One region of the Paenibacillus sp. TC-CSREp1 genome, then DNA from elsewhere that is predicted to be linked to it. Evidence: predicted binding sites of a transcription regulator. Region 1 holds the regulator's gene; each other region holds the start of a gene.

Region 1 (7,870 bases):
GCTTTATCTGGAATGCTTCAGTCGCGGTCAGGGGTACTTCAAGCTGCAAATGTATCCGCAAGCCATTGATCAATTCTCAAGGGTTGTTCACGACTATCCGGAGAGTGCGCTGGCCCGCTTCTATCTGGCACTTGCTCACCTGAATCTGGAACAGTTATTCGATTCAGAAGTCCATTTACAGCATATTATGCTGTTAAACGGTTCTGCGCGGCTCAAGGGCCTTGTATGTAATGTTCTGGGCTGTATTCAAGCCAAGCTTTCAAATCCGGAAGCAGCTTGCTCCTTGTTTGCCCAGGCCCTTCAGCATGACCCGACATTGACCGAGCCTCTGTATAACATGGAAGCCTGCAGGCTGAACAGAGGCAAACTGCAATACGCAAATCAGCTGAATGCCCTGAATTAAAATGGACATTTGGCGGCAAAAGAACGGTGTTTCCTCCTATGGCATAGCGGCGGGAACACCGCTTTTTTGTCAGTTAATTTTCAAATGTCCTTTTTTTTGCTATGCTGTAACATAGACTGGAATGGAAGGGACCGTATATTGCAATGAAATTTGCCGTTTTGGATTTCGAAACAACCGGCACGCAGTCCGACGGTGAGATTATACAGGCCGGACTTGCCATCATAGATCATGACTACAGCATAACTCAAATATATAGTTCTTATGTAAATCCGGGTGTACCTATTCCTCCTTTTATTACGGGGCTGACCGGAATTACAGAAGACGATGTCGCGGATGCTCCTTCACTCGAAGAGATGATGATGGAGATGGTACCGCTTCTTGACGATGTGGTGCTTGTGGGCCATAACGTTGCCTTTGATTTTCATTTTTTGCAGAATGCGCTGGATCGGTGCGGTTATTTGCCTTTTACAGGCCGTATTCTCGATACGATCGACTTTCTGAAAATTACGTTTCCTTCTCTGGGATCGTATCAGCTCGGTTATGTGTCAGCCGAGTTCGGATTTCAGCATGACCGTCCACATCAGGCGGACAGCGATGCACTTGCAACAGCTTATGTGCTGCTCAAGTGTCTGGATGAGCTTAAAGAGCTGCCTTTAATAACAATTCAGCGGCTTAGTGATCTGTTTGCGCCAGAGGATAGTGATCTGGGCTGGTTTTTGGACGGACTGCGCAGCGAGAAGGAAGCTGAGCCAATACAAGACCTTGACGGGCATACGTATTATCGTCAGCTGGCGCTTAACGTCAGCGATTGGACGGAGATTGGAGCACCTCGCGATGAACGGGAAGCGAATCCGCTGGACGGGGTAAGCTTTGATCAGTTTATGGATCAGGTGAGAGCTAATCTCAAGGATACGCTGGAGCATTATGAAGAGCGTGAAGCACAGACACAGATGTTTAGCAGTGTACGACAGGCGCTGGATGAAGAGAAACATCTTCTTCTGGAAGCTGGAACGGGCACAGGGAAGTCACTGGGGTACTTGCTGCCTGCTATTTATGAAAGTGTTAAACAGGAGCAGAAGGTGATGGTGAGCACTCACACCATCAATTTGCAGGAGCAGCTGCGTGAGCGGGATATTCCCATGCTGACACAGGTGGTGCCATTCCCGTTCAAGGCCGCTGTCTTCAAGGGCAGAGGGCATTACCTGTGCCTTCGCAAGTTCGAACACAAAATCAACAAACGTGAATTTGCTACGCCAAAAGAGGATTATTTCACAGCAGCTCAAATGATTGTATGGCTCACACAAACGGAAACGGGGGATGACGAGGAGCTGAACCTCAGTGCACGTGGCGGCGACTTCTGGGAGACTGTTCAGAGCGAATCTGAATCATGTCTTGGCAGATCCTGCCCTTGGTTCCGCAAATGTTTCTATCACCGCGCCAAGCATGAGGCCGGGCTTTCGGACATTGTGATTACCAATCATTCGAAGCTGTTCACGGATGTGAAGGCAGCTCATCAGCTTTTGCCAGCATACGAAAGTTTGGTTATCGATGAGGCCCATCACCTGGAGGATGTTGCGGGTAAACATCTGGGTCTTCATATGAAATATTTTACCCTTGTGCACACACTCACACGTTTGTTCAAGGACAGCCGTAACGGGCAGCTGCCGATGCTGCGCTCACAGCTGTCAGGACACGAGAAAGGCGTGCAGTGGGGTTCCATGGTGGATGAGATGTTTCCTCTTGCTGTGGAAGTTAAGGAGCTCTGGGACCGTCTGAGCGACGCTCTGTTCAGCCTGCTTCCTGAACGCAGCGATGCGTCACCAGGCGAGACAGGACAATTCTCCCTTCGACTGAAGGCATCGCAAAAGCCTGCGAAATGGCAGGAGCTGCAGGATCTGGAGAACCAGATCTATGTCACTCTGGGCGATATGGTTCGCAAGGGCGACAAGCTGCTGCTTGAAGTGAAAGAGGACCAGGATGATTATCAGTCTGACAGCCTGATCACAGATATTACCGGACTGTTGAAGGATTTGACGACAATGAAGGAGAATTTGCGATTCTTCATGCGTATGGACGATGCCAAGACCGTGTACTGGATGGAAGCTAGCGGTCAGTTCCGCAGTAAATCCCTTCAGCTATACGCTGTTCCGGTGGATGTAAGTGCACAGCTGAAAGAGATGTTTTTTGACAAAAAGAAAAGCGTTGTGCTTACATCGGCGACATTGTCTGTAGATAAGTCCTTCCAGTTTATGATTGAGCAGCTGGGCTTGCAGGAGGCTGCGGACAATAATCGGCTGCTGACATCCATGCTTCCTTCTCCGTTTAATTATCGTGAGCAGGCTTTGCTGGTGATCCCGCGTGATTTCCCGAGTCTGAAGGGCAGTGTCGGAGATGCACACTTTGTACAGATGCTGGTGCAATCGCTGGCTGAAGCGGCGATCGCAACTCGTGGACGGATGATGGTGCTGTTCACCTCTTACAAAATGCTTCGCCAGGTGTATGATCCGCTCAAGGAGGCCTTGTCGGGAAATGACATTTCTCTGCTGGGCCAAGGGGTGGACAGTGGCAATCGCTCCAAGCTGACCCGAAGATTTCAGGATGCCAAAGCGGCGGTACTGCTGGGCACGAGCAGCTTCTGGGAAGGGGTGGATATTCCAGGCGAAGCTCTCACCTGTCTGGCGATTGTACGACTGCCGTTTCAGCCGCCGAACCATCCGCTTCTCGAAGCGAAGAGTGAACTGCTGGTGGAGCAGAAAAAAAATCCATTTATGAAGCTGTCTGTTCCACAGGCGGTCATCCGGTTCAAGCAGGGATTTGGACGACTGGTTCGTACCGGCAAGGATCGGGGTATTGTCATCGTGTATGATACCCGTGTGATCGAGGCTTACTACGGCAAGTATTTCCTGTACTCGCTGCCTGGGCCGAAGATGGAACATATGCTCACAGAACAGATGGTACCGCGTATTTCCGAATGGCTGGATCGACCTGCCGAGTAGCAAAAATATTCATTTTTTTGTAAGCTATGGCATTGCATTGTGCTTTAACATGGCGTTACACTCGAAAGAGACTTTACAGGCAGAACATCATGAACTTATAAATTTAACTTGCGGGCATTCTGTATATATAAAAATACTGCAGCTATGCATAGGTAGATATACAGAATGCTCATCTTTTCAATATGTATTTTGATATCGCAGCATTATTTATTATTTTATCGTGGCAATGGTAAGGGGGAGCAAGAATGAAATCGGATAAAATTTCAGAAGCAGTAGTAAGACGTCTGCCTGTGTATTTGCGTTATTTGAATGAACTCGTGCAGCGTGAGGTGACAACGGTTTCCTCGCAGGAGCTTGGACAACGCCTTGACTTGAATCCGGCCCAGATTCGCAAGGATCTGGCTTATTTTGGTGATTTTGGCCGTAAAGGCATTGGATATGATGTTTCTTACTTGATTGAGAAGATTCGTCACATATTGAAAATAGACCAACAGATCAATGTGGCTCTGGTTGGAGCCGGTAATCTTGGACATGCGTTGTCGAATTATAATGCGTACCTCAAGGACAATATGAAGATTGTAGCTATCTTTGATGCATATGGTCCGAAGATTGGCAGCAAGATCAACAGTCTGACGGTCAAACCGATGGAAGAGCTGACCGAGGCGGTACAAAAAGATAACATCCGCATCGGCATCATCACGGTTCCTGATACAGAAGCGCAGAATGTCGCTGACCAGCTGATTGAATCGGGGATTGAGGCCATTCTGAACTTTGCACCAACCATTCTGAAAACACCTCCGCATGTACGTATCCATCATGCTGATTTTACAACAGATTTGCTGAGCCTGGCTTATTACTTGGAGAACGGAAAGGACGAGGAGCAAGATGACAACAACGAATAAATGGGTAATTCACAACGGGAAATTTGCTGTAAATGAAGGCTCCAACTGGACAGTAGTGCTAGGATATATGGTTGTTGAGGATGACAAGATTGTGCATATTGGTGAGACGCTGCCGGAAGGAAACGAGCATCTGACTAAAGTGGATGGAAAAGGGCTTCTCTTCCTGCCGGGTCTGATCAATACGCATGGTCATGCAGCGATGTCACTGCTTCGCGGCCATGGCGATGATCTGGCATTGCAGGTGTGGCTGCAGGAAAAAATGTGGCCTATGGAGGCCAAAATGACTTCCGAGGACGTGTATTGGGGAGCATCGCTTTCCGTGCTGGAGATGTTGAAAGGCGGCACAACAGCATTTCTGGATATGTACGATCATATGGATCAGGTCGCAAAAGTGGTGGAACAGTCCGGGGCAAGAGCTGCTCTTGCGCGTGGTGTAATCGGACTTTGTTCGGAAGAAGAGCAGATGCGCAAACTGGAAGAGTCTGCAGCATTTGCACGTGAGTGGAATGGACAGGCGGGTGGACGCATCACAACCGTAATTTCTCCGCACGCACCCTATACTTGTCCTCCAGACTACATAGAGAAGCTGGTACAGGTTGCACATGATCTGGACCTGCCGCTGCATACACACATGTCAGAAACCTTACGTGAAGTTGAGCAAAATGTAACAGATTATGGTCTGCGTCCAGTGGCACATCTGGAGAAACACGGCTTCTTCTCCCGCCCTTCGCTGGTAGCTCATGCGGTGCATCTGAACGATGAAGAGATCGAAATTTTGGGGCGTCATGATGTTGCCGTATCTCACAATCCGGGGAGTAATCTGAAGCTGGCCTCCGGGGTAGCGCGTGTTCCAGCGCTGTTAAAAGCCGGGGTGACGGTATCACTGGGGACAGATGGCCCTGCGAGTAATAACAATTTGGATATGTTTGAGGAAATGCGGCTTGCAGCCCTTATCCATAAAGGTGTATCTGGCGATCCGACAGCTGTACCTGCTGGTGAGGCGCTGCTGCTTGGAACAGGTTACGGTGCGAAGTCTATCTTTCTGAAGGATACAGGAGCGCTGCTAGTGGGAATGAAGGCTGATTTTATTGCATTAGATATTGAACAGGCTCATTTCTATCCGCATACCGATCTGATTTCACATACGATATATTCTGCTTCTGCGAAGGACGTGCAGCACGTCTGGGTTGACGGGAAGCAGGTAGTGAAGCATGGTGAATGTTTGACACTTGATGAAGAGCGTATTTTGCGAGAAGCTCAGCAGGCATTTGACCAGCTGCTTGCTCGTTAAGGAATAGACAGGCTGCAGTGTGCAGTTTTTCAAGGAAAGGAAGTTCAGCTCTTGAAGAAAAAAAAGAAGTGGATCTGGATATCGCTGCTCATCCTCGTTCTGGTTTTGTTTGGACTGCAGCAATATTATGTCTACGTTACACAGGATCAGCGCCAGGAGGAAGCACTGGCGATTCAGGCGGCGAAGGACCAGCTCGGCATCACATCACCGGATGAGCTGCGCAAATACGTCTGGGGCGAAAAAGAAGGCGATGACAACATCTATTGGACGATGACGGCCAAAAATAAAGACAACCAGGATATTATGGTATGGGTGAAGTTTGATGCGAACAATAAGCCTGTGCAAGGTACGGGCGGGGTTCACAGTGAGCTGCTGCAGAACGGGATGTCTGAGACACAAATTCGCAGTCGCTTCGAGTCGGACGTGCCTGGCGGCGAGATTAATCGGATCATGCCCGGAGTCGTAAATAATATTTACGTTTGGCAGGTATATTACAAAGCGGATACACACAATTATTATCGGTTTTACCGATTCAGCACCGGGGAGCAGGTAGATCTGGTGTATACAGTTCCTAACAGCTAGCCAAGAAACCGGCAGTCGATACATCGACTGAACCGGTTTTTTGGCATGTTCACGATAGTAAATGCTGTCAAAACAGCTTATGTTAAAGTTTAATAGAGTTATTGGAGTGGATTGTGTAAAATCTTTAGTTCAACTAATATAGTTAAATTTAATATTTTATTCATATTTTCACCTTCGATATTGTATATACGATGTGATATACTCAAATATGTACTGAAGTTAACAAATAACGCAAACAAATCTGCAACAGTTCTTGCAGATTTCAAGTACAGCTAACTATATATGCCTGTAGATCGTGTATAGGCTCATTTTTGGGAGGGGAAATTCAATTGAAGCTGAAAGTAATGCCTATTATTATTACTGCCGTTGTTTCTGCCGTCCTGTTGTTCGGAGGTTGGTTCATATATCGACAAGTTGCTGTACAAAGTCCGATTGAAAAGATGGTTACACAGTATGATGGTGTCAACAGTGCTCAGATAACTATTAACCGCAATGATGTGCAAATGAAACTTGATTTGAAACCTAATGTAGATTTAGGCAGACTCGTGCAATACCTTCATCGAGAAGGACAGAGCCTGATTGGTTCACGTGCACTTAAACTGGACGTCGTGGATCATTCGAATGAAGCTTTGGAGAGCTGGTGGGGCGATGCGATGTTTACAGTAGCTCAAGCGATGGAAAACAAACAATATGCAGAGATTACCCCTACGCTATCTAAGATGGCGACGGGTGGGATCAAAGTGAACACAGCAATGGATGACAACAATGTTTATGTAAGTCTGAGAGACGGAGATGCCAGCAAGTTTATTATTCTGCCGCGTGTACCCGGCCAGATAGGAGTGTGGCCTAATGCCTAAATGGACGAAAGAAGCAGCCATTGGATTTGTTCCTGTTTTGATTATTTTTCTTGCATTTGTCGGAGTGAATATTGTACCTATTCTTATGGCTGCAGCGCTGGTAGGTGGCTTGTTATTTATGATGCAGATGCGCGGAGGAATTACTGTGGGCGCAGCCCAGGAGCGTAAACGGAAGAAAAAAGGGCCATCCAAGCTGACCTTTGAGGAAATTGGAGGGCAAGATAGCGCCAAGCAGGAGCTAAGAGAAGCGTTGGATTTTCTCATTCGTCATGATGAGATACGAAAGTTCGGTATTCGTCCGCTTAAAGGCATTTTGCTTACAGGCCCTCCAGGAACGGGTAAAACGCTGATGGCCAAAGCGGCTGCACATTATACCGATTCCGTTTTTGTAGCTGCATCGGGTAGTGAATTTGTTGAGATGTATGTCGGTGTAGGTGCCAGTCGTATCCGGGATCTGTTTAAGGATGCCAGAGCGCGGGCGGCTAAGGAAAACAAGGAAAATGCAATTATTTTCATTGATGAGATTGATGTTATAGGCGGTAAACGTGAAGGCGGTCAGCAGCGTGAGTATGATCAGACATTAAACCAGCTGCTTACAGAGATGGACGGTATATATACCTCCGATACACCGCGGATATTGCTGATTGCAGCGACCAACCGCAAGGAAATGCTGGACAGTGCGCTGACCCGTCCTGGGCGCTTTGACCGCCACATCCAGGTTGATCTGCCGGACAAAAAAGGCAGAAAGCATATTCTGGAGCTGCATGCCGTGAACAAACCTTTAACACAGGACGTAAATCTGGAGAAGACTGCAGAAGAGTCCTATGGTTTTTCGGGTG
Region 2 (7,870 bases), on a different contig from region 1:
TCTGGTACGCCATGTGTATCCTGAAACACCTGTAAGAATTGAATATGAGCTGACCGAGAAGGGCAAAGCCTTGCAGCCTGTAATGAATCAGATTCAAGACTGGGCAGAGCATTGGGTTGAGTAAACCCGAGGTGTGCGGCCTGAAGCAAGCCAAAACAAAAACTCCTTGATTTCTTGGAATCAGGAGTTTTTTGTCTTCTGAAACCGGTTGGAACGTGCTTTTTCTTGCGCCCCTGTGCACATGTTGTCATGAGATGTAGTATAATCTATAGAAAATGGCCGCAGGCGGCCGGAGCGAAGGAGGCCACTTGTCATGAGAGAAGAAAGCTTATCCCGTGAAATACGCTACGGCAAACAAGATATTGCGGAACTTGAGAGCGCATCCATTCAGGTTCATCTCATTTATCAGAAAACGGCGGAACTGTTCAGGCGCACAGCCAATTCACATGAGGACCAGGATAACCCCGCTCAAGCCGAAGATCATATGATCGACTTTACTGGCTTGGTGTCGTCTCCGGCAGTGCTGCAAAAGTGGATTCAGGCGCCTGGCGGCTGGAAATGTATCGGTTGTGAGCTGAGGGTACCGGATGGGAAGGACGCTCATGAACAACAACAACTCATTAGCGATCGGCTCTGTATGAAGGCAGCAAATGGTAAACGGGTGCAGATCGAGATGCTGATTCAGGCAGTCGTCTGGTCACAATATGAAAAAATTCGAATGCTGGCCCCATGGCTGGGTGACGAGCCATTCTATACAGCGGAGGAACTGGATGTTATCGCACGTTATATCGTGCCCACCTATTTCTCGGATCGCCCGTTTAATGAGCAGGGGAAGCTGTTCAAAATTCATCAGCCCTACGGATATATTCCGCTTTATCAGGAATACGTAGATGCCCCTTCCTGCTGTGTGCAGGTTGATGGTGAGCTTCTGGAAGGCCGTTTGTTAACAGGTGTATTTGTATCCGATACTCAAACTTTTGGACTCAATCCTTATCTGAAGGATGGGGACGGAGGCCGAACCTATATGCAACCTTTTGTACAATAGTCAGTCTGGTCCAAAAGCAGGACAAACGCTGGTATAGAGGCCCCTTCTTCTTGGGGCCATTTTTTGATTTGTGTGTTACAGCAGAAGACTGCCTGACAAAAGTAACGGCTTTGATACTGTTTTTTATTGAGGAATGTGCCATAATAGAGGTTATGGACAACAGGGTGAATGATTTTACGCAGGGTGGTGTTACCTACATGATGAAGACAATTCCCGGTTACATAGGACTATGTTTGCTTATACTCGCCGTTCTAACGGGCTGTACCCGAGAGCCGAAGCCTGCAGAGCAGCCGGTTGTCTCGGAAAAGGATTCGGCCAATACAATTACAGTTTCGATTGATGGCAGTACATTTTTACCTGATGCGACCAAGTCCATCAAACGTGATTTCAGTGAAGGTCTGACGCTCAAAAAAGCACTGCTGAACAGCGGACTGGTTGATTTTACGGCAGACGGCAAACGGATCCAATCCGTTGGTGAGGTTTCGCTGGATTCTTCCTTGAGCTGGGCCGTGAAGCTGAATGGCAAGGACATTCAACAGGAAAACTGGGATATCGAGCTTCATGCCAAAGATGAAGTCACTATATATGTCAAAGCTGCTGATAGTAGTGGGGAAGGTGTCGTGTATCAGACAACCCTGCTGAAAGTGAGTGGCGGCAGCATCAAGCCGAATCTGAAACGGCAATATGCCGGCATTTATGTACAGGAGTGTACGGTTCGTGACGTATTGAAATCGAGTGGTGTTGTACGTATGTCGGAGAACAACAAATATGTTGTTGCCGTAGAAAATGTTATCCCTGGTATGAATGAGCGCTGGGTTATTATGGTGAATGACAAGGAGCTAATGGAGAACGGGTTGGATATGAAATTAAGTCCACGGGATGCGATAAAGCTCGAACTGGCCAAAGTTTCCTGAACGAGTCTGACATATAGAGCAAGCATTAAAAGCCCAACGGTGTTTAACCAGGTTGGGCTTTTACTTGTGTAATTAAGCATTGAGCATGACAGTCAATTTGCCGAAACGATTCGGTGAATTGCTTGAATACTTGATTTTTCGCATCAGATGCGGCAAATTTCATTCGGACACAGTTCGCAATGACAGATGCCCTGCAGCATTTTCAAGTCTTTAATGACAATCATGCCGTTGTCATATTCGAGCGCGTCTTTTTTACGAAGATCGCTGAGCATGCGGTTTACACTTTCACGGGTAGCGCCAATCATATTGGACAGGTCCGTGTGCGTAATTTTTTTATGAATAATCACATGATCTCCATGGGCTTCTCCATAGGAATTCGACAGCCGGATCAGCGTAGAGCAGAGGGCCCCGGGTTTACCGTATAACATCAGATCACGGAATTTGGTTTGTGTCAGACGGTGGTGAATGCCCATCCATTTCATAAAATCAATGGCAAAGTCACAGTGCTGGCAGATCAGCATTTCCAGGTCCTTGTGCTCCAGCACACCAATCTCGCTGTCCTCCAGCACTTCTGCCGAAAAGCTGTGTCTGGAACCAAAGAAGGGATCAGCCTGCCCGATCATATCACCAGTCTGATTATGTACATGATCAGTTCCTTGCCTTCGTCGGTGGATTTGGTAATCTGGGCACGCCCCCGTTTCATATAATAAAGCTTGTCGGAGACGTCACCTTCCCAGTAGAGGTGTGTTCCTTCCGGGTAAGTACGGTCCTTCATTGTGACGAGCAGATGATTAAAATTGACTTCCGAGAAACAGCTGGTGTTACCGCGTTTTTCCAGTACGTTTGTTAAATCTCCCATACGTTGCTCTCCCCTTTGTATCCATCGGACGGCTATCCTTTAATAAAAAAACAGCCCCGTGGTTTGCCGCAAGCTGTGCCATCCTGATCTGGTCATCTCGGCCGTGTGGAGGTACGGTACAAATTGCGGTGGTTCAATTTTTAAGTTCAGTATATACCTAATCTTGGGGTTTGAGGGGCATGGAAAGCCTGTAAAAATGGCGAAATTTCAAACATTGTGATTAAATTCACTTTCGAAAGGGAAGTATGAGCCTGACAGCACTATATTTAAAATAGGAAGCAAAATTGCAGGGGAAGAGGGCTTGCCGAAGGCTGTTAAAAACTTAAATTAAATTTGTTATACTTTGTGAAAAAAATCACATATTTATTCTTTTACGCATGGTACGATGGGCATGTAAAGAAGAGAGACAAACAATACGAACCTTTAGGAGGATGAGGGAGATGGCTGTGAAGAATGAGGTCGCCCCAGTAAAAGAACCGACAGCAGGTCAGTATATTCAAACGTTAATTGACAAAGCAAACAAAGCACATGCAGCATTCATGTCCATGGATCAGGAACAAATTGACCGGATTGTGCAGGCGATGGCGCTTGCGGGACTGGATAAACATATGCTGCTCGCCAAAATGGCCGTTGAAGAAACAGGACGCGGTGTTTATGAAGATAAAATCACTAAAAATATTTTTGCAACTGAATACATCTATAATAGCATCAAATACGAAAAAACAGTAGGTGTCATTGAAGATAACGAGTACGACAGCTTCCAGAAAATTGCGGAACCCGTCGGCATCATTATGGGGATTACACCGGTAACCAATCCAACGTCAACAACGATGTTCAAAGCATTGATTGCGATCAAAACACGTAACCCGATCATCTTTGGTTTCCACCCATCCGCACAGAATTGCAGCCGCGAGGCAGCAAAAATCTTGCTCGAAGCTGCTGTGAAGCACGGTGCTCCAGCTGACTGTATCCAGTGGATCGACGATCCATCCATGGACCGCACCAACGCACTCATGAATCACAATGATGTAGCGCTCATCCTGGCAACAGGTGGATCAGGAATGGTTCGAGCGGCGTACAGCTGTGGTAAACCGGCACTCGGCGTAGGACCTGGTAACGTACCATGCTTTATTGAGAAAAGTGCGGATATCAATCAGGCAGTAACGGATTTGATTTTGTCGAAATCTTTTGATAACGGCATGATCTGTGCATCTGAACAAGCGGTAATCATTGAAGAGCCGATCTTTGATCAAGTGAAAAAGAAAATGATTGCGAACGGCTGTTACTTCGTCAACAAAGATGAAGCTGCCAAATTGACAGCAGGTGCAATCAACGCAGAGAAATGTGCGGTTAATCCGGCAATTGTAGGTCAGTCCGCTGTGAACATTGCAAAAATGTGCGGAATTGAAGTACCGGCAGGTACTAAAATTCTGGTAGCCGAGATTGAAGGCGTTGGTACAAAATTCCCGTTATCTGCAGAAAAATTAAGTCCGGTACTCGCTTGTTACAAAGTAAAAACAGCAAAAGACGGCATCGAGCGTGCAGCAGAAGTGGTAGCGTTTGGCGGTATGGGTCACTCCTCCGTTATTCACTCGAACAATGAAGAAGTGATCAACCAATTTGCAGATCGCCTGCAAACAGGACGGATTATCGTGAACTCCCCATCCACACACGGCGCGATCGGTGACATCTACAATACCAATATGCCATCATTGACTCTTGGATGCGGCTCGTATGGACGTAACTCAACTTCTTCGAACGTTACAGCTGTGAACTTAATCAACGTGAAAAGGGTGGCTCGCCGTACCGTGAATATGCAATGGTTCAAAGTACCGAACAAAGTTTACTTCGAAAAAGGAGCAACACAATATCTTGCCAAAATGCCGGATATTACTCGCGTAGCAATCATTACCGATGCCATGATGGTCAAACTTGGTTATGTGGAGAAAGTTGAGCACTATCTGCGTCAGCGTCAAACACCGGTTGCCATCGAAGTATTCTCTGAAGTTGAGCCAGATCCATCCACAACAACAGTAGATCGTGGTAAAGCGATGATGGATCGCTTCCAGCCTGACTGCATTATCGCACTCGGCGGCGGATCACCAATGGATGCTGCCAAAGCCATGTGGCTGTTCTATGAATACCCGGATACAGACTTCAACAACCTGAAACAAAAATTTATGGATATCCGCAAACGGATCTACAAATATCCTAAACTCGGCATCAAAGCAAAATTTGTTGCGATCCCGACCACATCTGGTACAGGTTCTGAAGTTACATCGTTCGCAGTAATCACAGATAAAGAGCAAGGTAATACCAAATATCCGCTGGCTGACTATGAGCTGACACCGGACGTAGCGATTGTGGACCCGGAATTCGTATACAGCCTGCCAAAAACAGCAGTAGCAGATACAGGGATGGACGTCCTGACTCACGCCATCGAAGCTTATGTATCCGTAATGGCGAATGATTACACAGACGGCCTGGCCATCAAAGCAATTCAACTGGTGTTCCAATATCTGGAGCAATCGGCACTGCAAGGGGATAAACTGGCTCGCGAAAAAATGCATAATGCTTCGACCATTGCAGGTATGGCCTTTGCCAACGCATTCCTGGGAATTAACCACAGCTTGGCGCACAAATGGGGCGGTCAGTACCACACTGCACACGGTCGCACAAATGCAATCCTGATGCCACACGTGATTCGCTACAATGCGAAAAAACCGACGAAGTTTGCATCGTTCCCGAAATATTCGCACTTCGTAGCTGATGAGCGTTACGCTGAAATCGCACGTATTCTCGGATTGCCGGCTCGCACAACGGAAGAGGGCGTAAACAGCCTGATCAAAGCGATTCGTGATCTGAACAAAAAACTGGGCATTGAGGAATCATTCCAGGAAATCGGATTTGACGCCAAAGACTTCGAAGCACATGTTGACTATCTGGCAGATCGTGCATTCGAAGACCAGTGTACAACAGCGAATCCAAAATTGCCGCTGGTGACTGAGCTGGCTGATGTATACCGCAACGCATTCTACGGCAAGTTTGAATAACAAGCAGCATAAATAACATCAACCACTAGGGTTGAGGCAATAGTACAGGGTTCCCCGAGCTGGGGAGCCCCGATTGCCGTATCGTCGCCAAAGGATTAGAGGAGCAGGAAAGGAGGTGGGAAAAGGAGGAGGTGACCCCCACAAAAAATGGGCAGAAAAACGAAGAAGCAAAGCGTTTTTTTTCAGGAGCGTTCAGTCGCAGGCCCGCACGAAGACAGCACACGCAGCGTACCAAGGAAAGCAACCCACAAGAGATGGGCAGAAAAACGGAAAGGCAAAGCATCCGTTTTTCAGGAATCTCCGAAAGGTCAGTGGTTGCCCCAAGCATGGCGGAGCAATGGTTCCTAAAAACAGGTAGGAACGGAAGGGGGAGGTGGCTGTTTGCACAATAGAGGTTCACACGTTAACGGAGCGGGCAGGACAAACGGAAGAAGCGGAGCGTTCGCCTTTATCCCCGGATTTTCACTTTGGAAAAAGTGAATCAAAAAAATCCGGGGATAACAGCGATCTGAAGTTGTTCTGCCCGCGGAGAGGCCTAGTGTGAACACTTTCCTCTGTACAATAAGACAACGCCCAACCAGAGTGAGAAAGGTCGCAAAGTTTGTGACAAAAATCACAGATGGTGAAAGCGCCAAGACGTATACTGAAAATGTAAGAAAAACATTCATTCCGCGGTTCCGGTTCCCAACTAGAGAGAACGTGTTCCGGCTCATGTGAAACAATTCACATCAATCGCGGATCTGGACATCTGATGATACGTGTACTGCAGCAATGTGATGTGTCCAGAAATCCAAAAAAGCGGAGGGATTAAGATGTCGGTGATCGAAAAGGATGTCAAACAACAAACAGGCTGGAGAAACTTTACTAAAGGAACTTGGACCAAGACCGTAGATGTGAATGATTTTCTGGTGCACAACCTGTCTCCTTATTACGGGGATGAGTCTTTCCTCGCAGGAGCTACCCAGAATACCAAAGAATTATGGGATATCGTATCCGATTTAACCAAAAAAGAACGGGACAATGGCGGAGTGCTTGATGTGGATGTGAATACCCCTTCAACCATCACTTCTCATCAACCGGGTTATCTGGATCAGTCCAAAGAGCAGATTGTCGGTGTGCAAACAGACGCACCATTCAAACGTTCCATTCAGCCATTCGGCGGAATTCGTATGATGATTGACGCGTGTGAAGCATATGGTTTTGAAATGCCTCAAGCTGTCATTGATATATTTACAAACATTCGCAAAACCCATAACCAGGGTGTATTCGACGCTTACACTTCAGAGATGCGTGCAGCACGTAAAGCAGGCATCATTACAGGTCTGCCAGATGCATACGGCCGCGGCCGGATTATCGGTGACTATCGCCGGGTTGCTTTGTACGGGGTAGATTTCCTGATTCGTCACAAAAAAGGCGAGCTCAACGCACTTGAAGTAGATGTTATTGATGAAGATGTGATTCGCCTTCGCGAAGAATTGTCTGAACAGATTCGCGCATTGCAAGAACTGAAACAACTGGGCGAAATGCACGGCTTCGATATTTCCTTGCCAGCAACAACAGCAAAAGAAGCATTCCAATGGTTGTACTTCGGTTACCTCGCAGCCATCAAAGAACAGAACGGTGCGGCGATGTCCCTTGGACGTGTGTCTTCTTTCCTGGATATCTACATTGAACGTGATCTGCAAGAAGGTGTGCTGACAGAAGAACAGGCTCAAGAGCTGGTGGACCACTTTGTTATGAAATTGCGGATTGTCAAATTCCTGCGTACACCGGATTACAACGAATTGTTCAGTGGTGACCCGACATGGGTAACCGAGTCCATCGGGGGAATGTCCGTTAATGGTGAAACACGCGTAACCAAAAACAGCTTCCGCTTCCTGCACACACTGCACAATCTGGGCCCTGCACCAGAGCCGAACCTGACCGTACTGTGGTCTACCAAACTGCCTGAAGCCTTCAAAGATTACTGCAGTAAAGTATCCATTGAAACCAGCTCCAT
Region 3 (7,870 bases), on a different contig from region 1:
CATGGGACAATCGTTACGGAGTCGGACTGGCTCTTGAGCTGGTTGAAGCGCTGCATAAGGAAAAGCTGCCGAATACGCTGTATTCCGGTGCAACCGTTCAGGAGGAATTGGGGCTGCGCGGTGCACGTACTGCGGCAAATCTTATCCAACCAGACATTTTCTTCGCACTGGATTGCAGTGCAGCCAATGATATGACAGGTGACAAACAATCCTTCGGCCATATCGGTCAGGGCGCATTGCTTCGCATCTTTGACCCAGGCATGTTTACCCACCGGGGTATGGTTGAATATGTACAGGATACAGCTTCTTCTAATCAGATCAAAATGCAATATTTCATCTCGCCTGGCGGAACGGATGCAGGTCAGGTTCATCTGAGCGGCATCGGTGTACCATCTACCGTTATCGGCATCTGCGCTCGGTACATTCATACCTCTTCATCCATTATTCACACCGACGATTATGATGCAGCCAAAGAGCTGATTGTGAAGCTGGTGAAGGGCCTTGATCGCACCACGATGGACACCATTATCAATAATGCTTAATTAGTTACATGCTTGTGAACTAACCACAGAGATACCTCACCGAATCTGCTTCGAGGGTATCTCTTTTTCTATGAATTACACAAATAGAATGTAATTATTGAACATAATGAGGACCAGATACATAAGATAGGATAACCAATTATCAATAAGCGGGGGACCTTTATATGGCAGCAGGCAGAAATGGAAAATCAAATAAAGGTTCCAGAAAAACCAATGCTGCAAATACCCTTCTTGGTGGGAATCTTAGCGGAAAAAAACTTGAACTGATTGTTGCCGCATTATTAGTTAGTGGTAAGCTGAGAGTAGATGCCGTTACGTTGTTTCGCGAAGCTACATTAGTTGTGGAGATCGTCGGGCAGTACAAGACACTTCAAAAGGTCACACCTACCAATTCAGATAAACTGGTTCAGTTTCTCGATGAAACGGGCCGTGATATGACGCTGAACGATGTCATTCAGGCGTTTCAGCAGCGCATAAATTCCTAAATGTCAAGAACGAAAAGAGGTGCATGTGATGTCTGAATTCGATGGTGTCGGTTTCGCCGAGACGTTAATTATACTTATTCTAGTCGTATTATTTGTGTTTGGTTCGACAGACATCGAAACACTCAGCAGTACACCTACAAATACCTGAACCCGCCCCTTTTCTGGCACGATGTCCAGCCAACAATGTTCAGAATGGGTACTGTATTACGCATTGCATTCTTATTAAGAAGACCTTAAATTTGAAGAACGCCAGTCCATTCATCGGGCTGGCGTTTCGCTTAATTGTTGTGATATCTACAGAAATAAAGGGGAAAATGCAAACCAGGCTAAAATGAACGTCAGCACTACGCAAACATTCTCAACAACGGCTCCGTGTTTGGTCCCTGTACTCATCAGATTTGCTCTGATACGCAGCTTTAACGGCGGCAAAGGGCGAATCCCCCGGTTAGTCAGCGAATCAGCCAGCAGATGAATCGCATAAGCAGCTCCTCCGGCCACCCATATTTCCGGGCCCTGCTGCTGCGTTGTACTGTACAGCAAGCCGGTCCAAACGGCGGTTCCATACAAGGTATGTGTCAGCCCCCTGTGTGTCAGCGTAGTACATAACATGAGCAGACTGCCTGCAATCAGATTCCACGGGGCAAAAGCATGTCCGTAAAAAACCAGCCCCAGTCCAATGACAAACATCAGCACTTTACGCAGTGATCGTGAAGGCAAAAAGGATACAAGCCCGATCAGTACAGCAAGCAGCAGATTCCAAGGCTTGCTTGGAATGTAGAAATACACAAATACCGCCGCAGGTAAAAGAATCGTCTGCAGCAGCCGAATCAGGCTGCTTGGCAGCGCTTTGGATACCAGCAGTGAATTAGGCTCGTCGATATCGGGCAGCAGTGAGCCGATCAGTGCAACCGTTACCGCCGGAGCCGTGACCGGCATGCCCAGCAGCTGCAGCACTGAAAGGGATACGCCTGTGCCGATAATGAGGTGGGATCTTCCCATCATGGTGCAATAACGTCCTTTCATAGAAATAGGGAACTTATTCGTATTTGATCCCGTATCGATCATACAATGGATTAATAACGAGAACAATAGTTCGTATTTCTTATTTCTGAAAAATTTTTTAGTTTCCGTGAGCGTCATCACACTTCTTTTGATATGAATGATCTATCTTTATTAGTGAAATAAATCACATTAACTTCAAGGCAGACCTTTTACAATTTAAATATAAGCCATTAAAAATGCAGGTAAATCAACAAGATTTACCCAAGGAGGCAATTCTCATGGACGGAAACAAGGAAAAGCTCGTTGTCATTGGTAACGGTATGGCTGGAATCAGCACCGTTGAACAAATTTTAAAGCTGTCTAAACGGTTTGATATTACTGTAATCGGTACAGAGCCCTATCCGAACTACAATCGCATTATGCTCTCATACGTGCTGGAAGGCAGCAAAACGCTGGACGACATCGTGCTGAATGACCTTCACTGGTATGAAGATTATGGCATCACCCTCCATACTGGCACTACAGTTTCCCGCATCGATGCTGAAACTCATGAAGTCATTACAGAAGCAGGAACTCGCGTCCCTTACGACAAAATTATCATTGCAACCGGCTCTAGTTCCTTCATCCTGCCTGTTCCGGGTCATGACAAGCAAGGTGTTGTCGGGTTCCGCGATATTGCGGACTGCAACGTTATGCTGGAAGCAGCCAAACAGTACAAGCGGGCTGCGGTCATCGGCGGTGGACTTCTGGGACTTGAAGCAGCCAAAGGGCTGGTTCAGCTTGGCATGGATGTAACCGTTGTTCATCTGATGGAGGATCTGATGGAGCGCCAGCTGGATTCACAGGCATCGGCCATGCTCAAAGCCGAACTGGAGCGTCAAGGCATTCGCTTCAAAATGGGAGCACAGACAGCAGAATTGCTTGGCGGCGAACGGGTTGAGGGGCTTCGTTTTGCCGATGAATCGGTGCTGAATGTTGATTTTGTAGTTATGGCGGTAGGCATCAAGCCAAATGTCGAGGTCGCTCGTGCAAGCGGCATTGAAGTGAACCGCGGAATTGTTGTGAATGATTACTTGCAAACCTCTATGAAGAATGTGTACTCTGTCGGGGAGTGTACAGAACACCGGGGTGTATGTTACGGCTTGGTGGCCCCTCTGTTTGAGCAAGGCATGATTCTGGCAAAGCATATCTGCGGTGTTGAAACAGCCCCTTATGAAGGCTCGGTTGTATCGACCAAGCTCAAAATTTCGGGTGTAGACGTGTTCTCTACTGGCGAGTTCATTGACAGACCGGAGCATACGGTGATCTCACAGAAAGATGACTGGAAACGAACCTACAAAAAAATTCTGCTGCGTGACAACAAAATGGTCGGTGCCGTACTCTTCGGTGACATCACCGATTCGGCCGAGCTGCAGAAGCTGATCAAAAACCATACGGAAATGACCGAGGAATTATACAGCTCCCTCATGGGTACAGGCTGCGGAGGCCACAAAAAAACAGCCTCTGTTGAAACGATGCCCGAAGACGAAATTGTCTGTGGATGCAACGGGGTAACCAAAGGAGCCATCGTGGATGTAATCACCAATCAGGGACTCACAACGGTCGATGAAATCAAAGCCTGCACTGGTGCAACCCGCTCATGCGGTGGATGTAAGCCGGTCGTGGAACAGATTTTGCAATATGTGCTTGGAGATGGCTTCACAGCCGGAGCCAAACAGGGTATCTGCAGCTGCACCTCACTTGGACGGGATGAGATTGTAGCCGAAATCCGGGAAAAGGGCTTGCAAACGAGTAAAGAGGTTATGAATGTACTGGGCTGGAGTCAACCTGAGGGATGTTCGAAGTGCCGTCCGGCTATCAACTATTATCTGGGCATGATCTATCCGGATACACATGAGGACGAGAAAGAATCCCGTTTTGTGAACGAACGGATGAATGCCAACATTCAAAAAGATGGAACCTACACGGTTGTGCCTCGGATGTATGGCGGGGTAACGACACCGGAAGACCTCAAACGGATTGCTGACGTTTCAGTCAAATACGATATTAAAGCGGTCAAAGTAACCGGCGGTCAGCGGCTCGACCTGATTGGTGTCAAAAAAGAAGACCTGCCTAAAGTCTGGGCGGAGCTGGATATGCCTTCAGGGTATGCTTACGCCAAATCGCTGCGTACCGTCAAAACATGTGTCGGCTCCCAATTCTGCCGCTTCGGCACACAGGATTCCATGGCGATGGGTGCACGGATTGAGCGCAAATTCGAACGTCTCGACCTGCCAGCCAAATTCAAGTATGCTGTTAACGGCTGCCCGCGGAACTGTGCAGAGGCTTGTACGAAGGATATCGGCATTGTCGGCAATGACGGCGGCTGGGAAATCTTCATCGGCGGGAACGGCGGCATCAAGGCGAGACTGGCAGATTCATTGTGCAAAGTCAAAACGGATGAGGAACTTATCGAGCTGTGTGGAGCCATCATGCAATATTACCGGGAAACCGGCAACTATCTGGAGCGTACATCCGAGTGGGTTGAGCGTATGGGTCTTGAACAGATCCGTTCGGTTGTTGTAGATAATCTAGAGGAACGCAAAGCACTGATGGCACGCATCGAGTTTGCTCTGGAGCATGTCGAAGACCCTTGGAAGAAAGCACTTCGGAACGAAGAAGGACAAAGCAAAATGTTCCACGGCATTGAAGTCACGGCCCAACCATAAGCTGCATCACTTACAGACTTGATATTATATAAGAAACTTAACGGAAAATCATAGATAAAGGAGTGGTTTTACCATGACGACCAAACAAACAGGTACGTATTTTCCGGCTGGTACGGTAGATGAGTTCTTGCCCCGTATCGGCAGAGTTGTCGAGATTGAACAGCAACAGCTTGCGGTATTTCGTACTTCGGACGGCACCATCTTTGCTGCTGACAACCATAACCCCCACCCCAAAGGTGGGCCGCTGGCTGAAGGCATCGTTTCCGGGCACTATCTGTATGACCCGCTGTACGATTGGAAAATTGATCTGACAACCGGTCAGGTGCAGGCACCCGACAATGGTCAAGTGAAGATGTACCCCGTCAAGGTGGAGCATGACCAGGTCTGGATCGCTGTATAACGTGAACCAACTGGACGTAAGGATTGAGATTGATGTTGACTAATGGGGGAAACCGTGATGTATACACCAGGTGTTGAAGGAATTATTGAAGCTGCCGTTAAAAAAAGAGACCAGATGAACGCAAGCCTTCCCAGATATATGGTCGCTGCCTTGATGGCAGGCGCATATGTAGGGCTGGGCATCATCTTGATTTTCAGTATCGGGGCTCCGCTGCTCGCCGCCCATTCGCCGCTGCAAACGATGCTGATGGGTATGTCCTTCGGACTCGCGCTGACACTTGTTATCTTTGCCGGGTCGGAGCTGTTCACAGGGAATAACATGTTTTTCACGATGAGCACCCTGGCTGGACGAACAACCGTGAAGGATACGCTCAAAAACTGGGGACTTGTCTTCATCGGCAACCTGATCGGTGCCGTACTGCTCAGCCTGCTGATTGTTGGCAGCGGCCTCTTCAAAACAGCCGCACCCGAGCATCTGCTGTTTGTTGTATCTGCCAAAAAGATGGCTGCACCCGTATCCGAGCTGTTCTTCCGCGGCATTCTCTGTAACTGGCTTGTATGTCTGGCGATCTGGATGGCTGCGCGCTCCAAAGAGGATATCGCCAAGCTTGTGCTCATCTGGTGGTGTCTGTACGCCTTTATTGCAAGCGGATATGAGCACAGCGTAGCCAATATGACTTTGCTGTCGCTGGCCTGGCTGCTGCCGAATCACCCGGATACGATCTCTTTGGCTGGCTGGTTCCACAACATGATTCCGGTTACCCTTGGCAACATTATCGGCGGAGCTTTGTTTGTAGGCATGGCTTACTGGTACACTTCACCGGTACGCAAAAAAGCGTAAACCGTACTTCAAGGTTAGGATACAACATGATACCTATTATCTTCTCGTTTGCCGCGAGGCGTACTGAACCTGTTCAGTATGTCTCGCGGTTTTTAATCTGCATTTTACAAATTTACAAAGGGTGCATACATCTTTAATCTCCGGTTAACATAACAGCAGTATAGTCGGTGTATATACTACCTAAACTTGCAAAGGATGATCACTATCTATGGGTATTCATACGTACTTCCGTTCACTGAACGATCTCGAGCGTATTATTCGCACCCCTGGCAAATTCAAGTTCGAAGAGCATTGTGTATCCGCCCATTCCTGGAAAGTTGTGCAGTATGCCAAAACGTTGGCTGACATTGAAGAACAGCAGGGCGTAAGCATAGACTGGAAAAAGCTGTACGAAATCACGAGCAGCCACGATTACGGTGAAATTTTCATCGGTGATATCAAAACACCTGTCAAACATTATTCACTTGAGCTTCGTTCCATGCTGCAGCAAGTAGAAGAAGGCATGGTCTCTCATTTTATTAATGAGAATATCCCGGAAGAGTTTCAGGACATTTTCCGCAGACAGCTTCGCGAAGGCAAAGACAACTCCGTGGAAGGGTTAATCCTTGAGGTGGCCGACAAGATGGATCAGGTCTATGAAGCATTTGCAGAGCTGCAGCGGGGCAATACGGAAAAAGAATTTATCGTCATGTACCGCTACGCACTGATCAAGATCAAAAATATCGACCTCCACTGTGTCCGGTATTTCCTGAACCACATCCTGCCCGACATTATCGAAGAAGGGAATCGTTCCCCGTTTGATATCCGCAAAATAACCGAAGAAGCGTTACAGCAATAATGAAGCTCAGCCCATCTGGATTGATTGGATCCATGGACAAGAGCTTTTTTTATTTCAGCTGCTGACGATATTCACTCGGATACAGACCCGTTTTGTTTTTGAAAATTCTGCTGAAATAATGGGAATCGGCGTACCCTACTGCCCCGCCAATCGTCTTGATATCCATGTGCTCATATGCCGCAAGCATGCGCTTGGCCTCATTGATGCGAAGACCCGTCAAGTATTTCAAGGGTGTCTCCCCTGTTACCTTTTTAAAACATTTGCCCAGGTAATCTACACTGAAATGCATCTGGGCCGCCATGTCCTGCAGCGTAATTTCATGCATATAATTTTGTTTGAGATACAGCTTGACGGCTTCCGCAATATCTTCCGTTTTCACCTGATCATCCAGTACAGCACTCACATGAGACAGGGAATCCGCCGCACTTCCCAGCTTCAATTCCATCGTATCCAGCAGGGTACGAAGCTGTTCCTCCGCCAGCGGTTTGAGCAGGTAGTCTTCCACTTTATAGTGAATGGCCTGCCGTGCATATTCGAACTCATGATACCCGCTAAGAATGACAATTTTAACGTGAGGATAGGCAAAATATAAGTACTTAGCCAGTTCAAGCCCGTTCATTACGGGCATCTGAATATCCGTAATCACCAGATCTGGCACCTTTTGCTCAATTAGCTGCAGCGCTTCCTGACCGTTTCTCGCCTCCCCGATGACTTCAAACCGCGTATTCAGCTCTTTGAACTTACGGGAGACGTTGCGACGAATTAACGCCTCATCTTCTACTATAATTGTTCTGTATGTTCTCTGCATATTCATATGTTCCCCCCCTGCTCCTTTCGAATGGAACCCCCGATACAAATGCTTACACCACCGGTTGCTTTGTTTTCGATACACATCCTGGCTGCCGGACCGTACCATAACTTCAAGCGGGCCCATATATTTTTGAGTCCCATCCCGTTAATCTCCAGCTCAGGCATGCGATCCACATTCTGAAGTTTGTTGATATAGAGTTCAATGTGTTTCAGCGCTTCGGGCTCCATCCCCGGGCCGTTATCTT
Region 4 (7,870 bases), on a different contig from region 1:
TGAGCAGTAAGGAAGACTACAAAGAGCTGGCTTCGACGATCGGCGAGGCAGATATCTACGCTGTGAAAGGATATGATACCGATTTTCGGATTATGTCTTATACCGAGATAGACGGTCAAGTATATGTGCAGCTGTTTGATAAAACCAATGATATGACGATCAGCGGCGGTGCTGACCTGATTGGCAAGCTTAACATCAAGGATCATGTGACCAGCGCACACTGGGAAAGCTTTGATAGCTGGAACAACGGTTTGCAACAGCTGCAAAACCTTCCTGTAGATGGTTCTCTGAACCATTTTGTGGAGGCATTATATAATGCAAAGCCGATTGCATCAACCCCGGAACTGGAAGAACAGCTCTATGGAAAAGAAGATCGCAAACTGATTTACTTGACTTTGGAAGATAAAACAACGGTTGCTCTTGTGCTGTTTGGAGAAGAAGGACTGGTGCGGTACGGTCATGTGCCTGTATTTTTTGAAGTAGAGCAGGGGGCATTCCAGAAATTCTGGAACAGTTTGAGTAAATAAATGGAGCAGGATGCAGTTTAGATGCAACATGAAGTAAATACGTTGTTACATTTGATAGGTTACATTGGAATCGAAGAGAGCAGCCAGAGCTGCTCTTTTTTTATATATGAATTGTTGTCAAAAGAAAAAGTGCGACCTGCCAGTTCAGAAGGTGATACACTTCTCGTTTAACAGTCTCATGAACTGCTGAAGCGCGCTGCTGATATATCGATTCTCACCCCGTACAAAAGTGGTGGAGGTTGGCGTGAGTACATCAGACAGATCATGCAGTGAATAGGCTTCGGGATGATTGTGCACAACGCTGCATGGCATAATGGTAACCGCAATGCCGGATTCTACGCAGCTGAGCAGATTTTCCATTGTACTGACTTCAATCAGCTTTTTGGCAGACAGTCCCTCTTCCTCAAGGAATTTCTCCGTAATTTCCCGATATGGGCAGCCTTGTGGAAACACAACCCATGAAATTTGACAAAACGTTTCCAGAGGGGGGTCGGTCCGTTTGGATATGATGTGAACGGTATCCTGCATCTCGTATTCAACCTTTAACCCTTCTGTAACACAAGCGCCGCTGATAAAAGCGCCATCGAGCTCGGAAGACTCGATTTTATGCCGCAATACCTTGGGTGAGGTGGCGTTCACAAGCGATATGGACACGTCTGGATACAAGATCTGATACTCGTTCAGAATGTCGATGAAACGACGTGAGGCGGCTGTTTCTACAATTCCGATTCGCAATGTGCCGGATGGCTCCACCGGGTCTGTCATCTCTTGTTCCAGATCATACAGCAGATTGCGAATGCGTGCTGCATAAGCAAGGAACTGCTCTCCTTTTTCCGTAGGCATCACACCCTTGGAAGAGCGGTTAAACAGCTGCACCTGGTATTCTTCCTCCAGCTTTTTAATACGTGTCGTCACATTGGACTGGGCATAGTTTAGCTCTTTGGCGGCTTGAGAGATTTTACCCGAACGACCAACAGCGAGCATAATATCAATATCGGATAATTCCATGACAGCCTCCTGCAAGGTATCTCTCTGAGTGATATACCTATATATTTTAATCATTTTACGATATGTCTTATCCATTCTACAATAGCTTTAATTCAAATAGAGAGAAGGAAAAGACATGTCAAATTCGGAATTAGCCATTTTTAAACCCGTAACGATCAACCAGTGGAACCTGCGTAATCGTATCGTCATGGCTCCGTTGACCCGGGGGTATGCACGAGATGAGGATGGGACAGTAACAGAAGAAATTGCCGCATATTACGAGCAACGTGCCAAAGATGGTGCAGGACTAATCATTACGGAGGGCATCAACCCTGTGCTCTCAGGCAAAGGGACCTATGGCATACCCGGATTATATACGGAGGCGCAGACGGCTTCGTGGAAAAAAGTAACCGAGGCGGTTCATCGGCACGGCGGCACGATCATCGCGCAGTTATGGCATGTGGGACGCCTGTCGCATTCCGACCTGATTGGCGGGAAGCCGCAGGCCCCATCGAGCATACAGGCTGAAGGAAGGGTTCATAAACTTCACAAACCCTATGAACTCCCTCATGCCATGACGATTCGAGAGATTGAGGACGTGGTTGCTCATTTTCAGCTGGCTGCTCGCAATGCGGTTCTGGCGGGATTTGACGGGGTGGAGATTCACGCAGCACATGGCTATCTGATTGATCAATTCATCAATGAGCGGACCAATCTACGGAATGACGAGTATGGGGGTGACCTTCATCAGAGACTTCGTTTTTTGAAAGAAATCATTGCAGCTGTACAAAAAGAAATTAGCGCAGACCGTATAAGCATCCGGTTTTCCGAGAAAAAGGATGATGATTCATCCTATGAATGGGCCCTTAAAGCAGAGACACTGGCCGCATATCTGGAGCTATTCCGTGAAACGGGCATCACCATCCTGCATCCTTCGACTGAAAATTACACTAAGAATTGGTCAGATGGACTTCACTTTCATCAGGCGGTGCGGGCACAGTGGGAGCATATTGTAATCGGAGTAGGGAACCTTGATTTGCAAACCGCGGACAAGGCGATCCATGACGGAGTTATCGACCTTGCAGCCTTTGGCCGGCCATTTATCGCGAATCCCGACCTGGTACAAAGGTGGCAATCTGGGCTTCCGATAACTGCGTATAATCCAACGGAGCATTTATCCATTCTGCGGTGATTCGGTGACTCTTTGCATATTTTTCTGACCCCACAGCACCATCGATTCAATGAGTGGAACCAGCTCCTTACCGGATGATGTGAGTGAATACTCCACTCTTGGCGGTATCTCGTTGTACTGCTCCCGATGAACAATTCCGTATTGAATCAGGTCCTTCAGGCAGTTCGTTAACATCGTTGGTGTGATCCCGGGAAGTCTTCTTTTTAACTCGTTATATCGAATGCTGTCATCTTCACTCAAAATAGCCAGAATCGGAAGATTCCACTTGCCGCCAATCACCTGAAAAGCATATGTCGCCGGGCAAAGCTGATCAAAATTAAAGTCATATTTCATACGAGAACCCCCAGAGAATTTTTTTGTGAAACAAATGATTTTATGAAAAACCTTGATGTGACTCAATAGTATACTTTTTGATACTTAGTCAGAAAAAGAATCGTACTTGTTCTAAAGATTATAGATATTATAATCATACTAACACAAGTTAATCTATTAAATAAGATCAAAAAGGCGGGAAAACGATGAGTCATGAATCGATGATGTGTGACCTAGAAACAGGTGTATGCGGAATAAATGATGAAGAAGAGATGCAGGTTATTAATCTGAAGCAGGAAGAGAAAAAAATAACGTTGTATTATGCGACAGACCCGATCTGTTCACACTGCTGGGCACTGGAGCCTGTGCTGAATCGGTTTATAGAGGAGTACGGTCATTATTTTCGTGTGGAAACTAAAATGGGCGGTTTGTTAGCAAGCTGGGAAGGGTTCTCCGATGGGGCAAACGGGATTCAGAAGCCTTCAGATGTGGGTGGACATTGGAGAGAAGTAGGGGAGCACTCACGGATGCCAATTGACGGTTCCTTGTGGTATGATCATCCGATTCAGTCTTCCTATCCGCCGTCTCGTGTATTTAAAGTCATTCAACGTATGGTTCCGGGGAAGGAGCAGGCATTTCTAAGAGCTGCACGTGAAGCTGTTTTTGCATTGAATCGTAATATCGGAGAAGATGACGTGCTTATTGAGCTTGTTGATGATCTGGGGCTGAATGGCAAAGAAATCGTAGAAGCAGCATCACAGCAATCGGCACAAGATCTATTGGAAGAAGATTTCGAAATGGTGGCCCGGCTGGGGGTTCGAGGTTTTCCATCCATTATTATTGTGAATAAAGAGCAGCAAGGCATCAAGGTGGTTGGCGCCCGCACACTGGAGACGTATGTTCAAGCACTGCAGCAGGTTTTGGGTGAAACACCGAAGCCGAAGAAGATCAAAGCATTGTCTCACAAAATCGAAGAAGGACATCTTCTGTTTTCCAAAGAAATTGAAGTGCTGTACGACATCGAGCAGCAAGATGTGGAGTCTTATGTGCAATCCCAACTACAAGAAAACACTTACCGGGTACAGCAAATTCTAAATGAAATGGCTATTCAGCGGGTGTAAAGTCTCAGGAAAAAGATAACAGCAGAATTAGTACATTTATCCATGTGTTATTACAAATTCCCCGAGGGATATATTCTGAAAAAGTCACATTAATACATGTGAAATTGTTCGTTAAACTAATGTGGAAAAGCAGCTGCTCTGAAAATGGGCAGCTGCTTTTTAGATATACATTTTAGATAGATGAAGTCCGTATCACAGGTTTTTGTAATAAACGAGATGATCCACCCATTCCTCATGTTCATAGATAAAGCCTTTGCGGACACATTCAAATTGCAAGCCGACACTTTCAGCCAGCTTGATCGAAGCATGATTATCCAGATTAATATGGGCCTCCAAGCGGTGAAACTTCAATATTTCAGCCGCAATCCGAAGCACCTCGCTTACGGCCTCTTTGCCATATCCGTTTCTCCAATGCTGATTGTGGATCGTGTAACCGAAGCTGGCCCATTGAAATGGTTCCCTAGCCAGCGTGGCTATATCAATCATGCCCAGGTGGGTACCGTCTTCTTTGCTGAATACTCCAAATATATAAACCTTATCGGTACGCGCCAATTCCTGGTGCCGTTCAACGAGTTGTTCGAACCATTCCGGTGTGCACTCGCTCATATCTATTTTTCCAGGATCATGTTGATGCAAGGAGGGAGCGCGGCTTTCGAATTCATGCAGCCAGTTCGCATAGTCTTCGTTCCGTAATGGGCGGATCACTAATCGTGTCGTCTCCGACATATGATCAAATGGACCTTCAACAATATTCAATAAAACATCTCCTTATGTATGGGTTTATTCGAATAATACAGCATGTCTGAATCAAGCAGCAGAGGGGTAAGCAAGCAAGCTCCCTCAGTTTAACATAAATCGTTGCTCTTATAATGGGTTTCATCCGATAAATCAATAGCCCGAAAGGGTGATTGTGAACAATTTCACCAACTTGTCAGAAAGTGTTGAGCCTTTCTTGAACGTTTGGAGGCGAAGACGTGTCATCGATTGAATTGCTTAAAATTGAGGATATACTAATTTTGAATATTAGGTCTGGGCCTAGTGGCAATCTATCGCTGTCATTTGAATTGTGAAATATTTCTCATGATGCACAAGCTTATTACTTATGCCTATACCAGAGCTGACGATCACCTGCGCACACATGTAAACAACTTTCGTTCAGGAGCAGCAGACCTATTTTACAACAGAGGAGGCATTACAAGATGGCAATCGATACGGTGTTATGGAGCAGACTTGTAACAGGTCTGACCCTAGGTTTTCACGTCATTTTTGCAACACTTGGTGTGGGTATACCCCTGATGATTTCGATTGCAGAATTCATCGGCATTCGCAAGCGGGACCCTCATTACATACTGATGGCCAAGAGGTGGTCGCGAGGATTTGTCATTTCAGTGGCCGTAGGGGTGGTGACTGGTACGGCGATATCCCTGCAGCTGGCTCTGGTCTGGCCAAACTTTATGAAGCTGGCCGGCAATGTCATCGCACTGCCGTTATTTATGGAAGTGTTCGCGTTTTTCTTCGAGGCGATCTTCCTGGGCATTTATCTGTACACATGGGATCGGTTCAAAAATCCTTACATCCACTGGCTGTTAACCATTCCCGTTGTGGCGGGAGCAGGCATGTCGGCTGTTTTTATTACAACGGTGAACGGATTTATGAACCAGCCTGAAGGTTTTGTTATGCAGGCAGGGCAGTTCGCAGCCGTCAATCCTGTGCAGGCCATGTTAAATACGGCATCGTTCTCCAAGGTATTTCATGTGCTTAGTTCTGCTTATGTTACTGGAGCCGCTCTGCTCGCGGGCATCGCAGCGCTGGCGATGCTAAGAAGAGGTGCATCATCCTACCACAAAAAAGGCTTAAATCTGATGATGGCCGTTGTGCTGGTGTTCAGCTTGCTAAATACACTTGCTGGTGATGTATCTGCCAAATTTTTGGCTGAGCATCAGCCGGAGAAGCTGGCAGCTGCAGAATGGCATTTTGAGACTGAACGTGGTGCAGATTTGATTTTACTGGGCTGGCTGAATGCCGAGCACGAGATTATAGGTGCACTACATCTGCCCAAGGTGCTCAGCTTTCTGGCCTTTGGGGATTTTAATGCCGAGGTCACCGGGCTGAATGAATTCCCGCCTGATGAGCAACCGCCTCTGCTGGTGCATTATCTCTTTGATGTGATGGCAGGTATCGGGTTCGCGCTGTTAGCTGTGTCTGCTTTGTACTTTCTCTTTGTGCTCTGGAAGAGACGTAATCCACTCAACAAATGGCTGCTTCGTCTGGTTGCTGTCAGCGCACCGCTTGCCTTTCTGGCAGTAGAGATGGGCTGGTTCTATGCCGAGATCGGGAGACAGCCCTGGATTATTCGAGGATACATGCGTGTAGAGGAGGCTGCTACGACATCCCCGAGTGTACGCATTTTATTTTTTGTTTTCCTGCTCTTGTATATTGTGCTGGGTGTGATATGTGCACTCGTTCTGAAACGTCTGTTCAATAACAACCCGGCCGAGCTTGAAATGGAGAAATGGATTAAGACGAGGGAAGATCGGGATCAAGTTATTGAAGCAGGGAAGGGAGGACATTTGTCATGAGCTATGAATTGATTGGCATTTCGGTGCTCTGGCTGTTCCTGTACGGATATCTGATCGTTGCATCGATTGATTTCGGAGCCGGATTTTTTGCCTTTCACGCACGCCTGACCAAGCAGGACCATCTGATTAATCGTTTAATCTCTCGTTATTTATCTCCTGTATGGGAGATTACGAATGTATTTTTTGTATTTTTCTATATTGGCATCGTCGGTTTTTTTCCAGATACGGCTTCATATTATGGCGCAGCATTGATCGTTCCGGGCAGTATTGCCGTCATTCTGCTCGCCATTCGGGGCTCGTTCTACGCCTTTGAAAATTATGGCTCCAAAAACAACATCGTTTACCTGTTCTTATATGGAGCAACCGGATTGCTCATTCCCGCATCCCTGTCCGTGGCACTGACCTTGTCGGAAGGGGGATTTATTCTGAAGCAGGGTGAGACCGTGTCGCTGGACTATTGGGCCTTGCTGACTAATCCGTTGTCCTGGAGCATCGTTGGTCTCGCCATCGTTTCGGTCTTGTTTATCAGCAGTTCGTTTCTAACCTTTTACGCCTCGCGGGCAGAGGACGGTGCTGCACTTCAACTCATGCGGAATTATGCGCTGTTCTGGAGCACTCCAACGATCATTTTGGCCCTGACCTCCTTTATATATCTGGGTCAGCACAATGAGCGTCATTTTCAAAATATGATGGACCTCTGGTGGCTTCTCGCTTTATCTGTGGCGTTCTTCATGATTGCGATGTGGCTGCTGTACAACGGTCGTCGTTACGGACTGGCATTTATCAGTGTTATGCTGCAATTTTTCTGTGCGTTCTTTGCCTATGGCATCGGTCAGTATCCTTACATTCTGGATCCGTATATCACCATTCAAAGCAGCGCAACCCCGCCAGCGATGGGATTCGCTCTTGTCGTTGTATTCATTGGAGGACTGTGTCTGCTCATTCCTTCCCTGATTCTGGTATTCAGGCTGTTTCTATTTGATGCCGATTATGTCAAAGGAAAAAGATAAAGGAGGGTGCCCTGTGAAAAGGCAAAGGAAAAAGCAAGCCGAACAATCCACTAGCAAGCAAGCTGCACGGCAAAGGAAACAAGCTGGTCGGCGGAAGTCCATGCTGATTCAGCAGCAAATGTCATCACTTCGTAAAAGCAGG

Evidence for each region. Region 1 encodes Rex, which represses fermentation and respiration genes when NADH is low (regulators of the CRP and FNR family bind a similar motif). Its sites were predicted from a motif close to TTGTGAAATATTTCACAA; they were not measured.
Region 2: adhE (bifunctional acetaldehyde-CoA/alcohol dehydrogenase) is a predicted target of Rex. The motif match lies at 3,162-3,179, and genes of this name have one in related genera.
Region 3: nirB (nitrite reductase large subunit NirB) is a predicted target of Rex. The motif match lies at 2,202-2,219, and genes of this name have one in related genera.
Region 4: ACQSGY_RS03095 (cytochrome ubiquinol oxidase subunit I) is a predicted target of Rex. The motif match lies at 5,204-5,221, and genes of this name have one in related genera.

The regions. Positions count from the first base shown of each region.
Region 1 covers NZ_JBNOKM010000006.1:213,112-220,981, reverse strand. The annotation lists gene ACQSGY_RS11125 (tetratricopeptide repeat protein) at 1-403, shown strand, start outside; gene dinG (ATP-dependent DNA helicase DinG) at 547-3,399, shown strand; gene ACQSGY_RS11115 (redox-sensing transcriptional repressor Rex) at 3,645-4,301, shown strand; gene ACQSGY_RS11110 (amidohydrolase) at 4,285-5,592, shown strand; gene ACQSGY_RS11105 (DUF5590 domain-containing protein) at 5,644-6,174, shown strand; gene ACQSGY_RS11100 (hypothetical protein) at 6,504-7,031, shown strand; gene ACQSGY_RS11095 (AAA family ATPase) at 7,024-7,870, shown strand, end outside.
Region 2 covers NZ_JBNOKM010000001.1:76,613-84,482, reverse strand. The annotation lists gene ACQSGY_RS00410 (winged helix-turn-helix transcriptional regulator) at 1-124, shown strand, start outside; gene ACQSGY_RS00405 (hypothetical protein) at 314-1,045, shown strand; gene ACQSGY_RS00400 (hypothetical protein) at 1,243-1,959, shown strand; partial or broken gene ACQSGY_RS00395 (Crp/Fnr family transcriptional regulator) at 2,103-2,818, opposite strand; gene adhE (bifunctional acetaldehyde-CoA/alcohol dehydrogenase) at 3,259-5,871, shown strand; gene pflB (formate C-acetyltransferase) at 6,684-7,870, shown strand, end outside.
Region 3 covers NZ_JBNOKM010000001.1:533,115-540,984, forward strand. The annotation lists gene ACQSGY_RS02620 (M42 family metallopeptidase) at 1-542, shown strand, start outside; gene ACQSGY_RS02625 (hypothetical protein) at 707-1,027, shown strand; gene ACQSGY_RS02630 (metal-dependent hydrolase) at 1,322-2,029, opposite strand; gene nirB (nitrite reductase large subunit NirB) at 2,308-4,737, shown strand; gene nirD (nitrite reductase small subunit NirD) at 4,811-5,137, shown strand; gene ACQSGY_RS02645 (formate/nitrite transporter family protein) at 5,195-5,977, shown strand; gene ACQSGY_RS02650 (YfbR-like 5'-deoxynucleotidase) at 6,186-6,815, shown strand; gene ACQSGY_RS02655 (response regulator transcription factor) at 6,865-7,629, opposite strand; gene ACQSGY_RS02660 (cache domain-containing sensor histidine kinase) at 7,626-7,870, opposite strand, start outside.
Region 4 covers NZ_JBNOKM010000002.1:88,957-96,826, reverse strand. The annotation lists gene ACQSGY_RS03125 (hypothetical protein) at 1-527, shown strand, start outside; gene ACQSGY_RS03120 (LysR family transcriptional regulator) at 672-1,535, opposite strand; gene ACQSGY_RS03115 (alkene reductase) at 1,651-2,706, shown strand; gene ACQSGY_RS03110 (winged helix-turn-helix transcriptional regulator) at 2,689-3,039, opposite strand; gene ACQSGY_RS03105 (DsbA family oxidoreductase) at 3,225-4,139, shown strand; gene ACQSGY_RS03100 (GNAT family N-acetyltransferase) at 4,332-4,865, opposite strand; gene ACQSGY_RS03095 (cytochrome ubiquinol oxidase subunit I) at 5,339-6,718, shown strand; gene ACQSGY_RS03090 (cytochrome d ubiquinol oxidase subunit II) at 6,715-7,728, shown strand; gene cydD (thiol reductant ABC exporter subunit CydD) at 7,829-7,870, shown strand, end outside.